DNA from 2 places in the Streptomyces sp. NBC_00370 genome. Region 1 is predicted to be linked to the other one. Evidence: riboswitches for the same ligand, from Rfam matches in the RefSeq annotation. Region 1 holds a riboswitch; the other holds the start of a gene.
The links. A riboswitch is a leader RNA that binds a small molecule or an ion and turns the genes downstream of it on or off. The one in region 1 is predicted to bind S-adenosylmethionine.
Positions count from the first base shown of each region.

Region 2: another riboswitch for S-adenosylmethionine. It lies ahead of thrC (threonine synthase); the one in region 1 lies ahead of OHS57_RS10410 (aminotransferase class V-fold PLP-dependent enzyme).

Region 1 is NZ_CP107968.1:2,388,049-2,397,131, reverse strand. It holds gene qcrC (cytochrome bc1 complex diheme cytochrome c subunit) at 1-742, shown strand, start outside; gene qcrA (cytochrome bc1 complex Rieske iron-sulfur subunit) at 739-1,791, shown strand; gene qcrB (cytochrome bc1 complex cytochrome b subunit) at 1,788-3,416, shown strand; gene trpD (anthranilate phosphoribosyltransferase) at 3,598-4,665, shown strand; SAM riboswitch class IV at 4,765-4,881, shown strand; gene OHS57_RS10410 (aminotransferase class V-fold PLP-dependent enzyme) at 4,921-6,285, shown strand; gene OHS57_RS10405 (Lrp/AsnC family transcriptional regulator) at 6,314-6,595, opposite strand; gene OHS57_RS10400 (rhomboid family intramembrane serine protease) at 6,592-7,305, opposite strand; gene OHS57_RS10395 (hypothetical protein) at 7,446-7,688, shown strand; gene OHS57_RS10390 (NYN domain-containing protein) at 7,725-9,083, shown strand, end outside.
Region 2 is NZ_CP107968.1:3,797,359-3,806,441, forward strand. It holds gene OHS57_RS16850 (lysylphosphatidylglycerol synthase transmembrane domain-containing protein) at 1-478, opposite strand, end outside; gene groL (chaperonin GroEL) at 749-2,374, opposite strand; gene OHS57_RS16860 (cold-shock protein) at 2,757-2,960, opposite strand; gene OHS57_RS16865 (MoaD/ThiS family protein) at 3,339-3,617, opposite strand; gene thrC (threonine synthase) at 3,653-4,930, opposite strand; SAM riboswitch class I at 4,947-5,074, opposite strand; gene OHS57_RS16875 (glucosyl-3-phosphoglycerate synthase) at 5,230-6,210, shown strand; gene OHS57_RS16880 (hypothetical protein) at 6,248-6,457, shown strand; gene OHS57_RS16885 (alpha,alpha-trehalose-phosphate synthase (UDP-forming)) at 6,505-7,932, shown strand; gene gap (type I glyceraldehyde-3-phosphate dehydrogenase) at 7,968-8,966, opposite strand; gene OHS57_RS16895 (GlxA family transcriptional regulator) at 9,064-9,083, opposite strand, start outside.

The sequences.
Region 1 (9,083 bases):
CACCGGGGGGCTGTATGCCGCGTTCGCGCCCGCTGACAAGGCCCAGGCCCAGGCGGGCTCCCAGTCCACCGCCAAGATCACCGAGGGCAAGAAGCTGTTCGCCGTCGGCTGCGCGAGCTGCCACGGAATGGGCGGTCAGGGCAGTTCCGACGGTCCCAGCCTGGTAGGCGTCGGCGCGTCCGCCGTGGACTTCCAGGTCGGCACCGGCCGGATGCCCGCCCAGCAGCCCGGTGCCCAGGTGCCGGCGAAGAAGGTCATCTACTCGCAGAAGGAGATCGACGCGCTCGCCGCGTACGTGGCCTCCCTCGGCGCCGGCCCGAGCGTGCCGACGTCCAAGGAGTACAGCCCCGCGGGCGCCGACATCGCCAAGGGCGGCGAACTGTTCCGTACGAACTGCACCCAGTGCCACAACTTCACCGGTGAGGGCGGCGCCCTGACACACGGGAAGGTCGCCCCCAACCTCGACGGTGTCGACCCCAAGCACATCTACGAGGCCATGCAGACCGGCCCGCAGAACATGCCGTCCTTCCCCGACACGACGATGCCCGAGCAGCAGAAGCAGGACATCATCGCGTACATCAAGTCGGTGAACGGCGCGGAGGCCGAGAGCCCCGGCGGCCTCTCGCTCGGTGGCCTCGGCCCCGTCAGTGAGGGACTGTTCGCCTGGATCTTCGGTCTGGGTGCGCTCATCGCAGGTGCCATCTGGGTTGCGGCCCACACCGCTAAGGCCAAGAAGTCATGAGTAGCCAAGAGATTCCAGAAGAGAACCTGCCGAGTGCGCAGGAGACCTCGCACAGCGAGGTGGTGACGGCGAAGGACCCCTTCGCCGACCCGGGCCTGCCGGCCCACCAACCGCGGGTACAGGACATCGACGAGCGGGCGGCCGACCGGTCCGAGCGCGTCGTCGCCTTCCTGTTCGTGCTGTCGATCCTGGCGACGGTCGGATTCATCGCGTGCTACGTGATCTTCCCGGTCGACAAGATCGAGTACATCTTCCCGTTCGGTCACGTCAGCATCCTGAACTTCTCGCTGGGCCTGACGCTGGGTGTCGCACTGCTGTGCATCGGCGCCGGCGCCGTCCACTGGGCCAGGACGCTGATGTCGGACGAGGAGATCGCCGACGACCGCCACCCGATCGAGGCGTCGCCCGAGGTCAAGGCGCAGGTCCTGCGGGACTTCGCGGCCGGCGCCCGGGAATCGGCCCTCGGCAGGCGCAAGCTGATCCGTACCACCATGTTCGGTGCGCTGGCCGTCGTGCCGCTCGCCGGTGTGGTGCTGCTGCGCGACCTCGGTCCGCTGCCCGAGAAGAAGTTCCGGGTCACGCTGTGGGCCAAGGGCAAGCAGCTCATCAACATGAACACGAATCTGCCGCTGCGCCCCGAGGACGTCGCCGTGGGCTCGCTGACCTTCGCCATGCCGGAGGGGCTCAGTGAGGACCAGGAGGAGTTCCAGAAGGAGATCGCCAAGGCGGCCCTGATGATCGTGCGGATCCAGCCGGACGAGATCAAGGACAAGCGCGAGCTCGAGTGGTCCCACGAGGGGATCGTGGCCTACTCGAAGATCTGCACCCACGTCGGCTGCCCGATCAGCCTGTACGAGCAGCAGACACACCACGTGCTCTGCCCGTGCCACCAGTCCACCTTCGACCTCGCCGACGGCGCGCGTGTGCTCTTCGGCCCGGCCGGCCACGCACTTCCGCAGCTGCGGATCGGCGTGAACAGCGAGGGCAACCTGCAAGCACTCGGCGACTTCGACGAGCCTGTCGGTCCTGCCTTCTGGGAGCGCGGATGAGTACTGCGACGGACGAGACGAACCGCACGGCGCCGGCGGGCGAGAAGATCGCCGACTGGGCCGACGGCAGGCTGGGGATCTACTCCCTCGCCAAGTCCAACATGCGCAAGATCTTCCCGGACCACTGGTCCTTCATGCTCGGGGAGATCTGCCTCTACAGCTTCATCATCATCATCCTCACGGGTGTGTATCTGACGCTGTTCTTCCACCCGTCGATGAACGAGGTGGTGTACCACGGCAGTTACGTCCCGCTGCAGGGCATCCGGATGTCGGAGGCGTTCAACTCGACGCTCCACATCAGCTTCGACGTCCGTGGCGGTCTGCTGATCCGGCAGATCCACCACTGGGCGGCGCTGATCTTCCTCGCCGGCATGTTCGTGCACATGATGCGCGTGTTCTTCACGGGCGCCTTCCGCAAGCCCCGTGAGATCAACTGGATGTTCGGCTTCCTGCTGTTCGTCCTCGGTATGTTCACCGGCTTCACCGGCTACTCCCTCCCGGACGACCTGCTCTCCGGTACCGGCGTCCGGTTCGTGGACGGCGCGATCCTCTCCGTCCCGATCGTCGGCTCGTACCTCTCGACGTTCATCTTCGGCGGGGAGTTCCCCGGCGGCGACTTCGTGGCCCGGTTCTACTCGGTCCACATCCTGCTGCTGCCCGGCATCATGCTCGGCCTGATCGTGGGTCACCTGATCCTGGTCGTCTACCACAAGCACACCCAGTACGCGGGCCCCGGCAAGTCCAACAAGAACGTCGTCGGCATGCCGCTGCTCCCCGTCTACATGGCCAAGGCCGGCGGGTTCTTCTTCCTGGTCTTCGGTGTCATCGCCATCGTCGCCGCCATCGCCTCGGTCAACCCGATCTGGGCCATCGGCCCCTACCGGCCCGACCAGGTCTCCACCGGCGCCCAGCCCGACTGGTACATGGGCATGCCGGAAGGCCTGATCCGAGCGATGCCAGGCTGGGAGATCAACTTCGCCGGGCACACGCTCGTACTGGGCGTGTTCATCCCGCTGCTGCTCCTGCCGCTGGTGCTCACCGCCATCGCCGTCTACCCGTTCATCGAGTCCTGGGTCACCGGCGACAAGCGCGAGCACCACATCCTGGACCGGCCGCGCAACGCCCCGACGCGTACCGCCTTCGGTGTCGCCTGGATCACCTGGTACATGATCCTGCTGGTCGGTGGTGGCAACGACCTCGTCGCCACGCACTTCCATCTGTCGATCAACACGATCACCTGGTTCATCCGGATCGCGTTCTTCGTCGCCCCGGTCCTGGTGTTCATCCTCACCAAGCGGATCTGCATCGGACTTCAGCGCAGGGACGCCGAGAAGGTGCTGCACGGCCGCGAGTCCGGTGTCATCAAGCGGCTGCCGCACGGCGAGTTCGTCGAGGTGCACACGCCGCTCGCCCAGGGCGACCTGTACAAGCTCACGGCGCACGAGCAGTACACGCCGGACGAGATCGGCCCGACGACCGACGAGAACGGTGTCGAGCGCAAGGTCTCGCCCGTCGAGAAGGCCAGGGTCAAGCTCAGCAAGGGCTACTACGGCGAGGGGAACCAGATCCCCAAGCCGACGGCCGAGGAGTACAAGGAGATCACGAGCGGCCACGGCCACCACTGATCTCCGGCCTGACGGTCGCCACCACCGAGGGCCCCGGCCCGGCACCCCGCGAGGGGAGCCGGCCGGGGCCCTCGGTCGTGCCATCGGCGTATCTCATCGCCGGTGCGCGCCGATAGGCTTGCCGCCACGTCGGCCACGTCGCACCGGCCACGCGCCGGTCCCCAGACCCCCAGGAGCGAGCATGAGCGCTGTTACCCCCGTCGGAGGCGACACCGTGGCGGCCCGCACCTGGCCGGGCGTCCTCACCCCGCTCATGCGCGGCCAGGACCTGTCCGTGGAGGACACCGCCTGGGCGATGGACCAGATCATGAGCGGCGAGGCGACCGACGTGCAGATCGCCGGCTTCGCCGTGGCCCTGCGGGCGAAGGGCGAGACGGTCGAGGAGGTCTCGGGACTCGTCCGCAGCATGTACGAGCACGCCCGCACCATCGAAGTGCCGGGCCGCACCGTCGACATCGTCGGCACCGGCGGCGACATGGCGAAGACCGTCAACATCTCGACCATGGCGGCGATCGTCGTCGCGGGCACCGGCGCGAAGGTGGTCAAGCACGGCAGCCGCGCCTCGTCGTCGGCGAGCGGCGCCTCGGACGTGCTGGCGCAGCTCGGGGTCAATCTGGAGCTGTCGCCGGAGCGGGTGGTCGAGGTCGCCGAGGAGGCGGGCATCACCTTCTGCTTCGCGGTCAAGTTCCACCCCGCCCTGCGGCACGCGGCGACGGCGCGGGCCCAGCTCGGCACCCAGACCACGTTCAACATCCTCGGCCCGCTCACCAACCCGGCCCGGGTACGCGCCCAGGCGGTCGGTGTCGCCGACCTCCGGATGGCACCGATCGTGGCCGGTGTGTTCGCCGAGCGCGGCCACTCGTCGCTGGTCTTCCGCGGCGACGACGGCCTCGACGAGCTGACCACGACGGCGACCTCCCGCGTCTGGCTGGTCCGGGAGGGCAAGGTCACCGAGGAGGCCTTCGACCCGCGCGACGTCGGCCTGGAGCTCGTCCCCGTCGAGGCCCTGCGCGGCGCCGACGCGGCGTACAACGCCGAGGTGGCCCGCCGGATGCTGGCGGGCGAGGAGGGCCCCGTACGGGACGCGGTGCTGCTGAACGCGGCAGCCGCGCTGGTGGCCCTCGACCAGACGGGGGACCCGCTCACGCTGCAGCTCTCGGCGGGACTCGCGAGGGCGGCCGAGTCGGTCGACTCGGGCGCCGCGGGGCGCACGCTGGAGCGCTGGGTGGCGGCGTCACAGCGCGCGTAGCCCGCGCGTGGACCGTCGTGTCCGGCTCGGTCTCAGCCCTGTCCGCAACGTGGAACGGGGTTGAGGCCGGGCGGCACCCTGTGCCAGACTTCTTCACAAGGTCATGAGTGACAGCGTTAAGGCCCCGGCTTGCTGTCCGGCAACCCTCCGTCCGTGGCGGGGTGCCCCGGGTGAAGACCAGGCCGTAGGCAGCGAGGTCTACGGCAAGCGCGGACCCCTCTCTGCTGTGGGGTCCTGGTCCCCAGGGAGTCTGGCATGTCCGTGTTTTCCGACGTCGTCACCACCACCGCCCCGCTGCCCGTCCTCGGACGTGACGTCAGCGTGCCGCTGGTCACCGGCGGCGAGGTCAGCTACGCGGCGCTCGACTACGCGGCCAGCGCGCCCGCGCTGCAGCGGGTGTGGGACGACATCGCCGCGTACGCGCCGTACTACGGCAGCGTGCACCGCGGCGCCGGCTACCTGTCGCAGCTCTCCACCGACCTGTTCGAGAACAGCCGCCGCACCGTCGCCGAGTTCCTCGGCTGCCGCGCCGACGACCAGGTCGTCTTCACCCGCTCCACCACCGACTCGCTGAACCTGCTGGCAGCCGTCGTGCCGGCCGGCTGTCAGGTCTTCGTCTTCGAGACCGAGCACCACGCCTCGCTGCTGCCGTGGCGCGCCGCCGACGTGACGTACCTGGACGCGCCCAGGACCCCGGCCCAGGCCGTCGAGATCCTGGAGCGCGCGCTGGCGGCGCGCACCGGCGAAGGGCCCGCGCTGGTCTGTGTGACCGGGGCCTCGAACGTGACGGGCGAGCTGTGGCCCGTACGGGAACTGGCCGCGGCGGCGCACGCCCACGGTGCGCGGATCGTGCTCGACGCGGCGCAGCTCGCGCCGCACCACCCGGTGGACATCGCCGAACTGGACGTCGACTGGGTGGCCTTCTCCGGGCACAAGCTCTACGCGCCGTTCGGCTCCGGGGTGCTCGTCGGCCGCGCCGACTGGCTGCTGGCCGCCGAGCCGTATCTGGCGGGCGGTGGCGCCAGCCGTAAGGTCACGCGCCGCGACGACGGCGGCGTTGACGTCGACTGGCACACCAACTCGGCCCGGCACGAGGCGGGTTCGCCGAACGTCATCGGGGTGTACGCCATCGCGTCGGCCTGCAAGGCCCTCACCGAGGCCGGCTTCGACTCGCTGGTGGCCAGGGAGCAGGAGCTGGTCGGCCGGGTGCGGGCCGGGCTCGCCGAGGTGCCGGGAGTGAAGGTGCTGTCGCTGTTCGGGGACGACGCGCCGAGGGTGGGTGTCATCTCGTTCGTGGTCGAGGGGTGGAACAGCTCGCACTTCGCTGCGGCGCTCTCCGCCGAGTACGGCATCGGTGTGCGGGACGGTCTGTTCTGCGCGCACCCGCTGGTGCGGACGCTGCTGGACAGCGACCCGCAGGAGCCGGGCGAGTGCGGCGCCCCCGAGGCCGCGCCCGGCGAGCGCTCGCTGAACGCGATCCGGGTCAGCTTCGGCGCCGGCACCCCCGACGAGCACGTGGAGCGGTTCGTGGCGGCCGTGACGGAGCTGGTGCGCGACGGCGCGCGGTGGAGCTACCGCACCGAGGACGGCCGCTGCGTGCCGGACCGCGACGCCGCGTAAGGACCGAGGCGCGCGGGAACGCGCGGACTCAGGCGTCGAGGCCGATGGAGAAGGCCGCTTCCAGGTCGTGCTGGGAGTACGTACGGAAGGCCACGTGCGTGTCCGTGGCCTCGACGCCCTTGATCTTGCTGATGCTGCCGGGGATGACGTCCGCCAGGTCGTCGTGCTTGGCCACGCGCACCATGGCGATCAGGTCGTACGTCCCGGTCACCGAGAACACCTCGCTGACGCTGTCCAGCGACGCGATGGCCTCCGCGATCTCGGGGATCCGGTCCACGCTGGTCTTGATGAGCACGATCGCGGTGATCACGGTTGGCGTTCTCCCTCGGTGGCCCCGGTTTGGGCCCTCACTCTATCGGTACGCCAGTACCGCACCCAGGCGTAGAGGAACCCTCCGCCGAACCCCACGAGGTGCGCGAGATAGGCGACTGCGGGACCGTCCGGCGGGGTCTGTTGCTGTGCCACGTACTGCAGGGCGAACCAGAAGACCAGCACGATCCAGGCGGGGAAGCGCAGCGGCAGGAAGAAGAGGAACGGGAAGAGGCTGGTGACCCGCGCCTTGGGGAAGAGATAGAGGAAGGCGCCGAGCACACCGGCGATCGCGCCGGAGGCTCCGACCAGGGTCTCCTGCGACGAGGCGTTGGCGATCGCGTAGGCGGTCAGCGCGAGGTAGCCGATGACGAGGTAGAACACGGCGAACCGCAGCCGACCCATGCGTTCCTCGGCCATCGCGCCGAAGACGTAGAGGAACAGCATGTTGCCGAGCAGGTGCAGCCAGTTGCCGTGCACGAACAGGGCGGTGAGAGGGGTGAGCAGGGCGTGCGGCGACCCGGTCATCAGCTGGCTCGGGATGACGCCCCACCGCTCGAAGTACGCGCTCTGCGCCGCGAGCAGCGCGTCACCTCTGCCGTACACCGGATTGAAGCCGGACAGCGGACTGACCAGGAAGGCCAGACAGCACAGCCCGATCAGGGCGTAGGTCACCACAGGGCCGTCGTCCGTCGTCCGCCACCTTTTCACTGACAGAGCATGTCGTACCGGGGCGTACCGGTACAGAGTGCCTCGCCGGGGTTCGGGGTAGGCGGTGGGTAAGCGGAAGGCCGTAGGGTTACGCCACCGCGGGCAACCGTGGTGGCGGGCGACGAGAAGAGGACGGCACGATGGCGACGGTTCCCCAGCCGACTTCCGAGCAGCGGTGGCGTTGTGCCCTGTGCGGCAATCTCACCCGGTTCGACGTGACACGTACGTCGAAGGCCGTCGAGTACGTCCATCTGGACCTGGCAGGGGATCCGAAGGTCGAGGAGCGCGAGGTGGTCAGTGAGACCATCGAGTCCGTGCGGTGCCGTTGGTGCAACGCGGTGGATCAGATCGAGCTGGTGGACAGGCCGGGCGCCGGCTCCTGAGGGAGCCGCCCGAAAGGGGTAGTGGGGTGACGGATCGTGGAGCAGCCCGCAAGCGGTGCTGAGTCGGCCGGTGCGGCCGACGGTGACGCCGCCGAGGTGCTCGACCGCCCGCTGCCCGACGGGGTCAGGCGGCGGGTCGTCGCGCTGGTCTCGGACGCTTTCGGCGGGCTGACCGTCGCCGAGCTGCCCACCCAGCTGCGGCAGTACGCCCGTTTCACCCCGAACAGGCGGGCGAAGTTCGCCGGCAACGCGATGGCGGCGGCGCTGGAGAGTGACCCGCTGTTCCGCCAGCGTATCGGCGAGCGGCTGGGTGCGGCGCAGCCCGAACTGGCCGAGGCGCTGGAGGCGGGATCGCCGCCCGCGGCCGCCGATCCGGTCGATGTGGCCGCCGCCGCGTACGTACTCAGGCCCCCCGGATGGGTGAAGTTGGTGACCGCCGCGGGCGAGGAGGCCCTGCGGGCGGAAGCGGAACGCGCCGACGAGGAGGCCAGGCGCGAGCTGGAGCAGCTGCGGGACGATCTCGCCGCTGCCAGGGCCCAGACGAAGAGCGAGACGGAGCGGCTGCGCGCCGAGCTGGAGGCCGTACGCAAGGACGCGGAGTCGCTGCACCGCAAGCTGCGCAGCGCGCAGAGCGATGTGAAGCGCGGCGAGGCGGCGCTGCGCCGGGTCAACGCGGAGCTGGAGGGCGTCAGGTCGGAGAGCGCCGCCCAGGTGTCGGCGGCCGAGAGCGAGACCCGGCGGATCAGGGCGCGGCTCGCCGAGGCGGAGTCCGCCGTCGAGACCAGCAGGCGCGCGGCGCGCGAGGGCCGTTCGATCGAGGACATGCGGCTGCGGCTGCTGCTCGACACGGTGCTGGAGTCGGCCCAGGGGCTGCGCCGCGAGCTGGCGCTGCCGCCCGCGTCCGCGCGGCCCGCCGACACGGTCGACGCGGTCGAGCCGGGCCGGATGTCGCCGAAGGACGTGGCGGCGCGGGCGCTGTCCGACACGGACCCGGCGCTGCTCGACCAGCTGCTGGCGCTGCCGCAGGCGCATCTGCTCGTGGACGGCTACAACGTGACCAAGACCGGTTATCCGACGATGCCACTGGAGAAGCAGCGGCTGCGGCTGCTGGGCGGTCTCGCCATGCTCGCCGCACAGTCGGGCGCCGAGATGACGTGTGTCTTCGACGGCGCCGAACTGGCGGCTCCCGTGCTGCTCGCGCCGCCGCGCGGGGTGCGGGTGCTGTTCTCGAAGCCGGGGGTCACCGCGGACGAGCTGATCCGCCAGTTGGTCCGGGCGGAACCGCCGGGCCGGCCGGTCGTGGTGGTCTCCACGGACCGTGAGGTCGCCGACGGAGTGGCGAAGGCCGGCGCCCGGCCCGTCGCGTCCGCCTTGTTGCTGAAGCGGCTTTCGCGC
Region 2 (9,083 bases), 1.4 Mb from region 1:
CCCCGGCGGGTATGAGACCGTCCAGCCGCAGCGCGTCGGGGAACGCCAGCAGCAGGACGGCCAGCAGGAAGATCCGTCCGACGGACTCGGCGAGCAGATACAGCGCGAGCGCGGCGGACGAGCGGCCCAGCGGCACCCCGCAGCGTTTGAGGAAGCGCAGATTGACGGCGCCCGCGCCGAGCCCGGACGGCAGCAGATGGTTGGCGGCGCCCGCGGCGAACTGGGTGGCGAGCAGCCGCCCCGCAGGCAGCGGCTCCAGGACCGTGCCCTGCCGGGTGAACGACACGGCGACCCAGCCGAGACCGGTGACCGTGACGGCCACCAGCAGCCAGTACGGGTTCGCCCCGAGGAGCTGGTGTCCGCCGTCGGCGATGACCGGCCAGTGCTGGAAGACGAAGAGACCGATCACGAGGATCGGGATGACGCAGGCGATCTGCCGGATCTGACGCAGCGGAACCCGCCGCAGGACTCTGTCCATCGTTCTCGGTCGTCCCTGCTCGTCGTGCGCGTACGCACGTCGTGCGCGTACACACGTTCCGGGGGGGGGAGGGGGAGCTCTCGCCGTCAGTTTGCCCCGGCGTACGCCTCCTTCCACCCTCCTGCGGCCGACAGTTGGGGAACGGTTGGGCGAACGGCACAGGACGCGAGCACCCGGACGCGGAAACGCCCGAGGGCGGCACCCCCTGGGAGAAGGGGTGCCGCCCTCGGTAAGAACAGCCGATCGACCGGCGGCCGGAGCCGTGGTGGATCAGAAGTCCATGTCACCGCCCGGCATACCGCCGCCGGCCGGGGCCGCGCCGGCCTTCTCCGGCTTGTCGGCGATAACAGCCTCGGTGGTGAGGAACAGCGCCGCGATGGAGGCGGCGTTCTGCAGCGCGGAACGCGTGACCTTCGCGGGGTCGATGATGCCCTCGGCGATCATGTCCACGTACTCGCCGCTCGCGGCGTTGAGGCCGTGACCGATCGGCAGGTTGCGGACCTTCTCGACGATGACGCCGCCCTCAAGACCACCGTTGACGGCGATCTGCTTGAGCGGGGCCTCCAGCGCGAGCTTGACGATGTTCGCGCCCGTGGCCTCGTCGCCGTCCAGCTCGAGCTTCTCGAAGACCGAGGAAGCCTGGAGCAGAGCCACGCCACCACCGGCGACGATGCCCTCCTCGACGGCGGCCTTGGCGTTGCGCACCGCGTCCTCGATGCGGTGCTTGCGCTCCTTGAGCTCGACCTCGGTCGCGGCGCCGGCCTTGATGACGGCCACGCCGCCGGCCAGCTTCGCGAGGCGCTCCTGGAGCTTCTCGCGGTCGTAGTCCGAGTCGCTGTTCTCGATCTCGGCACGGATCTGGTTGACGCGCCCGGCGACCTGGTCGCTCTCGCCCGCACCGTCGACGATCGTGGTCTCGTCCTTGGTGATGACGACCTTGCGGGCACGGCCCAGCAGGTCCAGGCCGGCGTTCTCAAGCTTGAGACCGACCTCCTCGGAGATGACCGTGCCGCCGGTGAGGATGGCGATGTCGTTGAGCATGGCCTTGCGGCGGTCACCGAAGCCCGGGGCCTTGACGGCGACGGACTTGAAGGTGCCACGGATCTTGTTGACGACCAGGGTCGACAGCGCCTCGCCCTCGACGTCCTCCGCGATGATCAGCAGGGGCTTGCCCGACTGCATGACCTTCTCCAGCAGCGGAAGGAGGTCCTTCACGTTGCCGATCTTGGAGTTGACGATCAGGAGGTACGGGTCGTCGAGGGACGACTCCATGCGCTCCATGTCCGTGGCGAAGTACGCCGAGATGTAGCCCTTGTCGAAGCGCATGCCCTCGGTGAGCTCAAGCTCAAGACCGAAGGTCTGCGACTCCTCGACGGTGATGACGCCTTCCTTGCCGACCTTGTCCATCGCCTCGGCGATGAGCGCGCCGATCTGGGTGTCGGCGGCGGAGATGGAGGCCGTCGAAGCGATCTGCTCCTTGGTCTCCACGTCCTTGGCCTGCTCCAGCAGGGCGCCGGAGACGGCCTCGACGGCCTTCTCGATGCCGCGCTTGAGAGCCATCGGGTTGGCGCCGGCCGCCACGTTGCGCAGGCCCTCGCGGACGAGCGCCTGGGCGAGCACGGTCGCCGTGGTCGTACCGTCACCGGCGACGTCGTCCGTCTTCTTGGCGACTTCCTTGACCAGCTCTGCGCCGATCTTCTCGTACGGGTCCTCGAGCTCGATCTCCTTGGCGATGGAAACACCATCGTTGGTGATCGTGGGGGCGCCCCACTTCTTCTCGAGGACGACGTTTCGGCCCTTGGGGCCAAGGGTGACCTTGACGGCGTCGGCGAGCTGGTTCATCCCGCGCTCGAGACCGCGCCGTGCCTCCTCGTCGAACGCGATGATCTTGGCCATGTGAAGTGGTCCTCCCGGACTGGGGTGGATTCTCCGGACCGCGTCCGCGCCCGCGACGGACGGCCTGAGAGCCGTGCGGTTCCTTGCCCCACCGGCTCTCGGGCCTCGCTGACGAGGTCCATAAGTTGTCACTCTCACCTGCAGAGTGCTAACGCCAATGATTAGCACTCGACCCCCCAGAGTGCAAGCGACCCGAAGGGTCATCGATGGGGGGTGGCGGCCGGGCGACGGGTGGGCGCAAGCGACCCCCGCCCGGACCGCCCCGCGCACACACGCACGAGAGGGGACACCCGGGACGCACGAGAGGCCCGGACCCCGGTGTCAGGGTGCGGGCCTCTCGGCGTGAGTACTGGTGATGCGTCGGTGGCCGATCGCGCCGGGATCAGACGGCGAGCTTGACCATGTCCGCCTGCGGACCCTTCTGGCCCTGCGAGATCTCGAACTCCACTCGCTGACCTTCTTCAAGGGTGCGGTAACCGTCCATCTGGATCGCGCTGTAGTGGACGAATACATCCGCACCACCGTCGACCGCGATGAAGCCGTACCCCTTCTCCGCGTTGAACCACTTGACGGTGCCCTGAGCCATGCCTAACTCCCCTATTACTGGCCCCTGCGCGGGACCGCACTTCGCGCCGGAACGCGTCGACCGCGGCTGAATGTATCTGCCCAACTGCCCTCTGCAACAGGTCAATTAGACGAGAATTCTGGGCATGGCTGATCGCACGAAGCGGTGAATTCACAGCGTTCCAGGGCAAGTCGGGCCAGGCAAAGCGCACGTAACAGTGGCAAACGGCATCCGGACTTTGGCGCTATGTTGTCGCGTTCTCATATGCGCCCGGCACGCGCGGGGACGGGGCGAGGGCGGCGCTTCCCGAATCGTACCGCGCTCAACCACATGGAAGTGCCCCCTCCGCTTCTCTCGCGGAGGGGGCACCGGGGGTCACTCAGCGCAGCCGGCGGACGGTCAGCAACCGCCCGCTACCGCCGGGATGATGGAGATTCCGGCGCCCTCGGGGGTGACCGTCTCCAGGCCGCCCTCGAAGCGCACGTCGTCGTCGTTCACGTACACGTTCACGAACCGGCGCAGCTTGCCCTCGTCGTCCAGGACGCGGGCCGCGATGCCCGGGTGGTTCGCCTCCAGCGACTGGATGACCTCGGAGAGGTTGGCGCCCTCCGCCGGGACCTCGGCCTGGCCGCCGGTGTACGTGCGGAGGATGGTGGGGATGCGGACCTTGACGCTCATGGTGGCGTGCCTTCCTTAGGTAGTGGGCGGCGGGTTCAGCCGGCCAGGCCGGCGCTGCGGAACGCGTCGAGGCTCGGCTTGATGGTCGCGGTCGGCCCGGTCGTGGGAGCCACCGCGTCGAGGGTCTTCAGTCCGTCGCCGGTGTTCAGGACGACGGTGGTGAGCGTCGGGTCCAGCAGGCCGGCGTCGATGAGCTTCTTCGTCACGCCGACGGTCACACCGCCCGCGGTCTCGGCGAAGATCCCCTCGGTGCGCGCCAGCAGCTTGATGGCGTCCACGATCTGCTCGTCGTTGACGTCCTCGACGGCGCCGCCGGTGCGCCGGGCGATGTCCAGGACGTACGGACCGTCGGCCGGGTTGCCGATCGCCAGCGACTTGGCGATGGTGTTCGGCTTCTGCGGCCGTACGACGTCGTGGCCCGCCTTGAAGGCGGCGGAGACCGGCGAGCAGCCCTCGGCCTGGGCGCCGAAGATCTTGTACGGCTTGTCCTCGACGAGACCGAGCTTGATCAGCTCCTTGAGCCCCTTGTCGATCTTCGTGAGCTGCGAGCCCGAGGCGATCGGGATGACGAGCTGGTCGGGCAGCTCCCAGCCGAGCTGCTCGCAGATCTCGTAGGCGAGCGTCTTGGAGCCTTCGCCGTAGTAAGGACGGAGGTTGACGTTGACGAAGCCCCAGCCCTCGCCCAGCGGGTCGCCGATCAGCTCGGAGCAGAAACGGTTCACGTCGTCGTAGTTGCCCTCGATGCCGACGAGTTCGCCGCCGTACACAGCTGCCATGACGACCTTGCCCTGCTCCAAGTCGTGCGGGATGAAGACGCAGGAGCGGAAACCGGCCCGCGCCGCCGCGGCGCCGACGGCGCCCGCGAGGTTGCCGGTGGAGGAGCAGGAGAGGGTGGTGAAGCCGAAGGCACGGGCGGCCTCGACGGCGATGGCGACGACCCGGTCCTTGAAGGAGTGCGTCGGGTTGCCGGAGTCGTCCTTCACGTGCAGGGCGCCGGTGATGCCCAGCTCACGCGCGAGGTTGTCGGCCTTGACGAGCTTCGTGAAGCCGGGGTTGATGTTCGGGTGGTCGGCCACATCGGCCGGGACCGGCAGCAGCGGGGCGTAGCGCCAGATGTTGTTCGGGCCGGCCGCGATGCGCTTCTTCAGCTCTTCGGGGGTGCCGCTCGGCAGGTCGTACGCCACTTCGAGCGGCCCGAAACAGCTCTCGCAGGCGAAGATCGGGCCGAGGTCGAATCGCTCTCCGCATTCGCGGCACGAGAGTGCGACGGCGGGTCCGAGGTCGACAGTGTTCTGGACGGTCTGCACAGCCATGAGGCGAGGCCCTTTCTCCTCATCTTCCTCGCGACGCGTTTCGCCGCAAGACGGAATTGGCACCTTCCCCACCGTGACCTCGCGGTCGGCGGGAGGGTTGCCGGGGCTTCAACGGGCCGTTCCCTCTGCCCCTCTGGATGAGCGGTATGGCGCCGGACCCGGGGTCCGGTGCGTTTGTTCCGCGTGATGACCCCGGCATGCGAAGGACATCTGCGTTGTTCAAGACTGTAACCGAAGGAACGGACGGTTGAGAGAGCCGTCCGCGTCGCGAGATGGATCACGTGCAGGGAGAGCCGATCGTGCTGGAAGAGGTGGAACGCTGGCTGACCAGGCGTTCCTGGTCCGCCTCGGACCGCAGTCTTGACCAGCTGCTGGTGGCAAAGGCCACACGGGGTACCACGGTGAGCGTCGTGCTCCCCGCGCTCGACGAGGAGGAGACGGTCGGCGAGATCGTGTCCGTGATCCGGCGCGAGCTGATGGAGAAGGTGCCTCTCGTCGACGAGTTGGTGGTGGTCGACTCCGGTTCGGCGGACCGTACGGGCGAGGTGGCGGCGAAGGCCGGCGCGCGGGTGGTGCACCGCGACGAGATCCTGCCCCGGCTGCCCGCGCTGCCCGGCAAGGGCGAGGTGCTGTGGCGCTCGCTGCTGGTGACGAGCGGCGACGTGGTGTGTTTCGTGGACGCCGATCTGAAGCGGTTCTCCGCCGACTTCGTCTCCGGCATCGTGGGCCCGCTGCTCACCGACCAGGACATGCACTTCGTGAAGGCCATGTACGACCGGCCGCTGGACGGCGCGGCGGCGCGGCCGCGCGGCGGCGGCCAGGGCGGCAGGGTCGGCCAGGGCGGCAGGGTCACGGAGCTGGTGGCGCGCCCGCTGCTGAATCTGCACTGGCCGCTGCTGGCGGGCTTCGTCCAGCCGCTGGGCGGCGAGTACGCGGTGCGCCGCTCGCTGCTCGAACAGCTCGCGTTCCCCGTCGGGTACGGCGTGGAGCTGGGGCTGCTGGTGGACGCGCTGCACACGGTCGGGCTCGACGCGCTGGGCCAGGTCGACGTGGGGGTGCGCGTCCACCGGCACCAGGACGACCGGGCGCTCGGGCGGATGGCGGCGGCGATCTACCGTACGGCGCAGCTCCGGCTGTCCCGGGCGCATCTGGTGCGCCCCGAGCTGACGCAGTTCGAGCGGGGCGCGGACGGATTCGTGCCGCGCACGTACGCGGTGGATACCGAGGAGCGGCCGCCGATGCGGGAGATCGTCGAGTACGCGTCCCGTCGCGCGGCGTAACCACACATAATCATTCTTTTTACCTAGATTGACCGTCATGGGTCTGAGTGACGTTCTGGACGCCCGGCACGCCGCTGCCGTGTCGGGCGGGCGCATGGCCGAGGCGGGCGGCGCCGCCGAACAGCTGTGGCTGCTGGGCGGGGTGGCGCTCGCGCTGCTCGCGGCGGGGGTGGTCGCGCTGGCCGCCGCGCGCGGGGTCGGCCGCGGGTCCGGCCGGGGGTCCGGCCCCGGCCAGCACGACGAGTGACCCGCCCGTACGTTTGAGCGTTTCCTGGACGGGCTAGATTTCGGCACATGGTCTCCGAGCAAGCCGCCCAGGTACTCGTCGCGTCCAACCGCGGCCCCGTCTCGTACACCCTCCGTGACGACGGGGAGCTGGAGGCCAGGCGCGGCGGGGGCGGGCTGGTCTCCGGCCTGTCCGCCATAGGCCCCGACACGGACGCCGTGTGGGTCTGCGCCGCGCTCGGCGAGGGCGACCGCGAGGCGGTGCGCCGCACCGGCGGCCGGCTCGACCAGGCCGACACGGGCGACCAGCGGGTACGGATGCTCGGCATCGCGCCCGAGGTGTACGCCGACGCGTACAACGCCGTCGCGAACTCCACGCTCTGGTTCGTCCACCACATGCTTTACCAGACCCCGCTCGAACCGGCCTTCGGCCCGGAGTTCCGCGCGCAGTGGGCGTCGTACGAGGCGTACAACCGCGCCTTCGCCGAGGCCCTGGCCGACGAGGCGGGCGACGGCGCGGCCGTGCTGGTGCAGGACTACCACCTGGCGCTGGTGCCGGGGATGCTGCGGGCGCTGCGGCCCGATCTGCGGATCGGCCACTTCTCGCACACCCCGTGGGCGCCGGTGGACTACTTCCGGCTGCTGCCGGACGACATCGCGCGCCAGCTGCTGCGCGGCATCCTCGGCGCCGACCGCGCCGCCTTCCTGACCCACCGGTGGGCCGACGCGTTCACCGCCTGCTGTACGGAACTGCTCGGCGACACCGGCAAGACCCGGATCGGGGTGCACAGCCTGGGCGCCGACGCCGACTTCCTGCGGGAGCGTGCGCACCGCGCGGACGTGGACGACAGGATCGTGTCGCTGCGGGAGCAGATCGGCGAGGCCGACGGCGCGCCGCGCAAGGCGATCGTCCGGGTCGACCGCACGGAACTGTCCAAGAACATCGTGCGCGGCATGCTCGCCTACCGGCAGCTGCTGACCGACCGCCCCGAGTGGCGCGGACGCGTCGTGCATGTCGCCTTCGCCTATCCGTCCCGGCAGGATCTCGCCGTCTACCGCTCGTACACGGCGGAGGTGCAGCGGGTCGCCGAGGAGATCAACGAGGAGTTCGGCCAGGAGGGCTGGCTGCCGGTCGTGCTGCATGTCGAGGACGACTTCGCCCGCTCGCTCGCCTCGTACCGGCTGGCGGACGTGGCGCTGGTCAACCCGATCAGGGACGGGATGAACCTGGTCGCGAAGGAGATCCCGGTGGTCTCCGACAACGGCTGCGCGCTGGTGCTGTCCCGGGAGGCGGGGGCGTACGAGGAGCTGGGCGAGGACGCGGTGGTGGTGAACCCGTACGACATCTCGGCGACGGCAGCCGCGCTGCACACGGCGCTGACGATGCCGGACGACGAACGCACGCAGCGCACGAAGCGCCTCGCGGCGGCGGCTACGGCACTGCCGCCGCAGCGCTGGTTCCTGGACCAGCTGGAGGCGCTGCGCGCGCTGGAGTGAGCGACGGCTGTCGTGACAGCCGTCCGGCTGTCACGTCAGCCGGCCGCGAGCAGTTCGAGTGTGTCGATCACGCGGTTCGAGAAGCCCCACTCGTTGTCGTACCAGGCGACGACCTTGACGTGCCTGCCGTCGACACGGGTGAGGGCCGAATCGAAGATCGCCGACGCCGGGTTGCCCGTGATGTCCGACGACACGAGCGCGTCGTCGGAGTATTCGAGTACGCCGGCGAGCGGCCCGTCGGCCGCCTTGCGGTACGCCGCCAGCACGTCGTCGCGTGTGACGTCGCGCGCGACCGTCGTGTTCAGTTCGACGATCGAACCCACCGGCACGGGCACCCGGATCGAGTCGCCGGAGAGCTTGCCGTCGAGCTGGGGCAGCACGAGACCGATCGCCTTCGCCGCACCGGTCGTGGTCGGCACGATGTTCACCGCGGCAGCGCGGGCGCGGCGGGCGTCGCGGTGCGGACCGTCCTGCAGGTTCTGCTCCTGCGTGTAGGCGTGCACCGTCGTCATGAAGCCGTGCTCGATGCCGGCGAGTTCGTCGAGGACGGACGCCAGCGGCGCGAGCGCGTTGGTCGTGCACGAGGCGTTCGAGACGACCGTGTGCGTGGCCGGGTCGTACGCGTCGGTGTTGACGCCGAACGCGAGCGTGACATCGGCGCCGTCAGCGGGCGCGCTGACCAGCACGCGCTTCGCGCCCGCCTCGATGTGGGTGCGGGCGGCCTTGGCCGATGTGAAGCGGCCGGTCGACTCAAGGACGATGTCGATGCCCAGCTCGGCCCACGGCAGCTGCGCCGGGTCGCGCTCGGCGAGCACGGTGATGCGACGGCCGTCCACGACGAGGGTCTGCCCGTCCACGGTCACGGGGCGGCCGAGCCGGCCCGCCGTCGTGTCGAAGGCGAGCAGCCGCGCGAGAGCGGCGGGTTCGGTGAGGTCGTTGACGGCGACGACGTCGAGGTCGGTGTCGCGTTCGAGCAGCGCGCGCAGCACATTGCGTCCGATGCGGCCGAATCCGTTGATGGCGATGCGAGTCATGAGTGGGGTCCCTTTCTGTCTCACCATCAGCGTCCCGCGCGGTGCGGGCCGGTGGCAGCGGCAGGATCGCCAGGGTCCGCAAGGATCGCGCCACGGACTATTCCCGCTGGTCACCTT